One region of the Streptococcus viridans genome, then DNA from elsewhere that is predicted to be linked to it. Evidence: predicted binding sites of a transcription regulator. Region 1 holds the regulator's gene; the other holds the start of a gene.
The links. Region 1 encodes NrdR, which represses ribonucleotide reductase genes. Its sites were predicted from a motif close to ACACNATATATNGTGT; they were not measured.
Positions count from the first base shown of each region.

Region 1 (3,292 bases):
GTAAGGTGACAAGCGTCTTCCCTACCAAACATGCGCTTGGTTTGGTAACAGAATCTGGTCTTGAAGTCCTCGTTCACATCGGTCTTGATACTGTAAGTTTGGAAGGTAAACCTTTCACAGTGAAGGTAGAAGAAGGCCAAACAGTGGCAGCGGGAGACCTATTGGTAGAAGCAGATTTGGATGCTATTCGTGAAGCTGGACGTGCAACTACAACGGTTGTAGTCTTCACAAATGGTGCAGCTATTAAATCTGTCACTCTTACACAAACTGGTCAACTTCCAGCAGATGCTGTGGTTGCTAAGGTTGAATTATAATCTATGAGAGTTATTCCTTGTATCTATTGGATACAGGGAATTCTCTATTAGGAGAGTAGGATCATGAAATTTTTAACTTTAAACACTCATAGTTGGATGGAAGAAAATCCCCAACAAAAATTTGAGGACTTATTAAAAGACATTCTTGAAAAGCAATACGATGTGATTTGTTTCCAAGAAATAAATCAGACCATCGAAAGTCCAGTTGTTCCTGTTAATGACTTGTACCATCCAACTCCTTCTGCGGAGCCGATCCATCAGGATCACTATGTTCGTTGTTTAGTTGAAAAATTAGAAGAAGAAGGATTGAGCTACCACTGGACCTGGGCTTATAACCATATCGGCTATGACCGTTATCATGAAGGTGTGGCGATTCTATCGCGTACCCCAATCCAGGCAAGCGAACTCTTGGTTTCAGATGTGAATGATCCAACAGATTATCATACACGACGGATTGCCATTGCAGAAACCCAAGTTGATGGGAAAGACATTGCTGTTGCCAGTGTCCACCTCTCTTGGTGGGACAAAGGCTTCCAGCAAGAGTGGGCGCGTTTAGAAGAGCGTTTTAGCCAATTGCAGAAACCCTTGATCTTAGCAGGAGATTTTAATAATCCAGCTGGTCAAGAGGGGTATGAGGCCATTTTAGCGAGTCCGCTAGCTCTTCAAGATAGCTTTATTGAAGCCCGTCAGACCAAGGGGACTTACACAGTAGGTCCTGGAATTGATGGATGGGATGATAATCAGGTACCTTTGCGGATTGATTATGTTTTCACTTCAAAAGAATGGGTTATCGAACGACTAGAAGTTGTGTTTGATGGTTCCAACCAACCTCTCATCAGCGACCATTATGGTTTGTCAGCTGACTTGTATTTACCATAAGATTCAAATCCCTATGCCTTTAGGAGGCTAGGGATTTTCTTTGTTTCGCTTGCTTTCACTTTAGCCCTAAATATGATAGAATAAAGTATTAAGAAACGATAAGGAGGGTGTCCATGCGGTGTCCAAAATGTGGCGGAAACAAGTCTAGTGTTGTAGATAGTCGCCAGGCAGAAGATGGGAAAACGATTCGTAGAAGAAGAGAATGTGATGAATGTCATCATCGCTTCACCACTTATGAACGAGTAGAAGAGCGGACTCTTGTTGTGGTGAAAAAAGATGGCACCCGGGAACAGTTTTCTAGAGATAAAATATTTAATGGGATTATTCGATCTGCTCAGAAACGTCCTGTTTCAAGTGACGAAATTGAGGAAATTGTGGGTCGCATCGAACAAAAGATTCGAAGCCAGAGTGAAAATGAGATTCAGAGTGACTATATTGGATCACTGGTCATGGACGAGTTAGCAGAGTTGGACGAAATTACCTATGTCCGCTTTGCGAGTGTCTATCGTAGTTTCAAGGATGTTGGTGAATTGGAAAGTCTCTTAAAACAGATTACCAAAGGAACGAAGAAGAAAAAGGAAAAATAGATGAAGCCCAATACTTCATTTTCTTTCTTGAAGAATAATTATTTGGCGCCTACAGGAGCCTCCTTTACGCATCTGTATGGACCAATATTAGGTGTTCAAGCAAGTCAATTATATACTTTTCTGCTGAGTCTCTATGATCAGGGGAAAGAAAAACGGCTGATTGCTGTTGTTTTAAATCATCTGGATCTAGGTTTCGCTCATTTTCTCGAAAGTTTAGACCGCTTGATTGCCATGAATTTATTAGAGGTTTATGAAACAGAAGAAGGACTTCAGTTCCGATTTGTGCCTCCGCTAGAAGCAGATCAATTTTTTGCCAATGTTGCTTATCAGAAATTGCTGGAGAAAAAAATAGGAGAAGCAGCAGTTCGTGACTTGCTTCCTGAAAAACCAGAGGGCGAAAAACGGAAGGTGAACTTTGCCTCTGTCTTTGGTATTGATGGAGTTTCGACCCCTCAGAGAAAAACATCTTCCTTCAGTTTGGAGCACTTTAAACAATTAATGGCGCGGGATGGCCTTCGTTTTGAGAACGAACAAGAGGACCTCTTAGTTCTCTATGCCATCACTGAAGAGAAGAATTGGACTTGGTATGAGACCTATCTCTTGGCTAAGGAGACAGCGGCTAATAGGCTCATTTCGACCAAGCGGATGAGACAGAAACTAACCCAACAACCACAGGAAAACGGCAAGGATGAGTTTACTCCGCAGGAAAGAGCCATTATCCGGGAAGCAAAAAATAAGACCAGTCGTCAATTTTTAGCAGGAATTAAAAAAGCACGTAAGGCTGTCGTGACCCAATCTGAGCGTCAAGCGATTTCTGATTTGGCCCAGTTAGGCCTATTAGATGAAGTCATAAACGTGATCTTGTTGTTGACCTTCAATAAGGTTGCTTCTGCTAATCTCAATGAAAAATATGCCTTAAAAGTTGGGAATGATTTTGCGTATGAGGGGATTAAAACGGCTGAAGAGGCTGTCCTGAAGATCCGCCAGCGCCAAGACTCCCATACACAAAAAGCAAAAGAGAAAGCAACTAAGAGTGGACAAGCGACTGGAAAAACCAATGTTCCTAAGTGGAGTCAGCCTAACTATACCAATCAGACCAGCCAGGAAGAACAGGCTGATCTGGAACAACAAAAACGGGCCTTGCTCGAGAAATTAAATCAAGGAGGGGAGTAAATGGAGAGCGTAGGGAAAACCATGTCCCAGATGAATCGATCACAGCAGTTCAATTATGAAGAATTGGTAGCTCAAATTCTCGCCGAACCTGAGATTGCAACCTTTATTCAAAAGGAAGCCTTGTCGGATGCTGAAATCCGTCGTAGTATTTCCAAGTTTAACCAATACATCAGTGAACGGAATCGCTTTGTCCTCGGGGATGAGGATTATATTGCAAGAGGGTATAAGCCTGTATTGGTCATGAATGAGGGCTATGCGGATGTTTCCTACGAGGAGACACCTGAGTTGATTGAGGCACAAAAACAAGCTGCTATCAACAGACGCTTGCAACTAATCAAC
Region 1 is NZ_LR134266.1:1,502,559-1,505,850, reverse strand. It holds gene EL081_RS07840 (PTS transporter subunit IIBC) at 1-314, shown strand, start outside; gene EL081_RS07835 (endonuclease/exonuclease/phosphatase family protein) at 378-1,193, shown strand; gene nrdR (transcriptional regulator NrdR) at 1,307-1,780, shown strand; gene EL081_RS07825 (DnaD domain protein) at 1,781-2,953, shown strand; gene dnaI (primosomal protein DnaI) at 2,954-3,292, shown strand, end outside.

Region 2 (3,292 bases), 840 kb from region 1:
CCTTCGCACGCAATTCTGCCCAATCTTCTGCACTTGGGATGAAGATATCTTTAAAGAGTTCTTTGACGCGATCAGATTTTGGAACAAACTCTCCAGTCGTGTACTTATCAAAGTAGCTACCATTTGCGTAGTCTGATTTTTCAAAGTTATGGAAGGTAATACCCCGTTCACGCGCGATGTTGTTTGATTCCACGAGGGTCCAGTAGTTCATGAGCATGAAGTAGATGCTCGTAAACTCAACAGACTCAGGTGATCCGTATTCAATCAATTGTTGGGCAAGATAACTGTGAAGGCCCATAGCACCAAGACCAAAGGTATGCGCTTGGCTATTTCCGTGGTCGATAGTAGGAACAGCGACGATGTGAGAACTATCGGTTACAAAGGTCAAGGCACGAACCATGGCACGAATGGAACGACCAAAATCAGGTGAAGTCATCATGTTGACTACGTTGGTTGAACCAAGGTTACATGAGACGTCTGTTCCCATTTTAATGAATTCTTGGGCATCGTTAATCAAGCTTGGCTCTTGAACCTGGAGGATCTCTGAACACAAGTTACTCATGATGATCTTCCCATCAACTGGGTTTGCCCGGTTAGCAGTATCGATGTTGACTACATAAGGGTAACCAGATTCTTGTTGCAATTTAGAAATTTCAGTTTCCAAATCACGCGCCTTGATTTTTGTCTTGCGGATGTTTGGATTAGCGACCAACTCATCGTATTTTTCAGTGATGTCGATGTAGTTGAATGGCACTCCGTATTCACGCTCTACAGAGTAAGGGCTGAAGAGGTACATTTCTTCATTCTTACGAGCCAACTCGTAGAACTTGTCTGGCACGACGACACCAAGTGAAAGGGTCTTAACACGAACCTTTTCATCGGCATTTTCTTTCTTGGTAGAAAGAAAGGCGATAATATCTGGGTGGAAGACGTTGAGATAAACAGCCCCAGCCCCTTGGCGTTGTCCCAATTGGTTCGAGTAAGAGAAGCTATCTTCAAAGAGTTTCATAACAGGTACGACCCCAGAAGCAGCTCCTTCATAGCCCTTGATCGGTGCTCCAGCTTCACGAAGGTTGCTGAGGGAAATCCCAACCCCACCACCGATACGAGAAAGTTGAAGGGCAGAGTTGATAGAGCGTCCAATCGCATTCATGTCATCGGTTACTTGGATCAAGAAACAGGAGACCAATTCTCCACGACGGGCACGTCCAGCATTTAAGAATGAAGGAGTAGCTGGTTGGTAGCGTTGGTGGATGATTTCGTTTGCGATGTCTTTTGCAATGTCTTCATTTCCATCCGCAAAATAGAGAGCATTGAAGAAGACGCGGTCTTCCATGCTTTCGAGATAGTATTCTCCATCATTTGTTTTCAGAGCGTACTGGTTATAGAATTTATAGGCAGCCATGAAGGACTTGAATTGGAAGTTTTGATCTTTAATAAATTGATAAAGTTCTTCCAAAAATTCAGGACGGTACTTCTGAATGAAGGCTGTTTCGATATAGTTGTGTTCAATAAGGTAGTTGATTTTATCCGTTATTGAATCAAAGGCCATGGTATTTGGCACAACGTTTTCTTTGAAGAAGGCATCCAAGGCTTCTTTATCTTTATGAAGCATGATTTGACCGTTTACTGGACGGTTGATTTCATTATTAAGACGGAAGTAGGTTACGTCTTCAAGTGATTTTAATCCCATAATGTTCCTTTTTCTAATTCAAAAACAAAGGGGAGGCAAGCTCCCCTGTACAAGTAAAAGGGCTAGGGGAATACTGTAGTCGAGAACTACAGTATTTCATTCCCTAGACCAATCAGATCCTGTTTGATAGTTTTAAGATAATTTCTTGAGCTTAGCTGGTTGGAAGCCAGAAAAGACTTCATCTGCCGTTTGGATAACTGGTGCAGCGTTGAAACCAAGGTTCTTCACATGGTCTACAAACTCAGGTTGCTCATCTAGATTAATTTCACGGTATTCAACGTGATTGGTATCTAAAAAACGTTTGGTCATTTTACATTGAACGCAATTATTTTTTGAATAAATTGTCACCATAGTGTGATCTAACTCCTCTAAATTCATAAATCTGTATCTAGTATAAACAAAAGGTTTTTTCTTGTCAAGAGTTTTAACTAAATATTGTGCACATAAATTAACTATTCCGAATGATACCACAATATGTAGTATTGTAAGAATTAGTGAAAATTAAGGAAAACGTGAAAAATATAGGTTTTTAAAGTCAAAGTAATTTAGTCCTTTTTCCTAAAATTCTATATACTGTGTCCATGAAACCAATTCTATTTATTTAATAGAAGAAAGTTAAAAAGTAGTCCAAAAGAATAGAAAAATTGAGTGCTTCCTGTAAGTATTTTCAGTAAGTGTGTGATAAAAATCTTGAAAAATATTGGAGAAGATGATATAATAGCAAATTGTAAGGGTTATCACAGATAACTCAAAACTAATTATAAAAGGAGAGTCAAACTATGGCTTCTAAAGATTTCCACATCGTGGCAGAAACAGGTATCCACGCACGTCCAGCAACTTTGTTGGTTCAAACTGCTAGCAAATTTGCTTCAGATATTACTCTTGAATACAAAGGTAAATCAGTTAACTTGAAATCAATCATGGGTGTTATGAGCCTGGGTGTTGGTCAAGGAGCTGACGTTGTAATCTCAGCTGAAGGTGCTGACGCTGATGACGCTCTTGCAGCAATCGCTGAAACAATGGAAAAAGAAGGATTGGCATAAACATGACAGAAATGCTTAAAGGAATTGCAGCATCTGATGGTGTTGCCGTTGCTAAGGCATATCTACTTGTTCAACCCGACTTGTCATTTGATACAATCTCAGTTGAAGATACAAATGCAGAAGAAGCTCGTTTGGATGCAGCTCTTGAAGCTTCACAAAACGAGCTTTCTCTTATTCGGGAGAATGCAGTAGCGAGCCTTGGTGAGGAAGCGGCACAAGTATTTGATGCTCACATGATGGTTCTTTCTGACCCTGAAATGGTTGGTCAGATCAAGGAAACGATTCGCACGAAGAAGGTGAATGCTGAGGCTGGATTGAAAGAAATCACAGACATGTTTATCACCATCTTTGAAGGAATGGAAGATAACCCATACATGCAAGAACGTGCGGCAGATATTCGCGACGTGACCAAACGTGTTCTTGCAAACTTACTTGGTAAGAAATTGCCAAACCCAGCGACGATCAATGAAGAAGCAATCGTGGTTGCGCATGACTTGACTCCATCAGATACAGCTCAATTGAACAAACAGTTTGTTAAAGCTTTTGTTACAAACAT
Region 2 is NZ_LR134266.1:666,089-669,380, forward strand. It holds gene nrdE (class 1b ribonucleoside-diphosphate reductase subunit alpha) at 1-1,693, opposite strand, end outside; gene nrdH (glutaredoxin-like protein NrdH) at 1,826-2,044, opposite strand; gene EL081_RS03640 (phosphocarrier protein HPr) at 2,473-2,736, shown strand; gene ptsP (phosphoenolpyruvate--protein phosphotransferase) at 2,739-3,292, shown strand, end outside.
Region 2: a site for NrdR is predicted at 2,161-2,176, ahead of nrdH (glutaredoxin-like protein NrdH). Genes of this name have one in related genera too.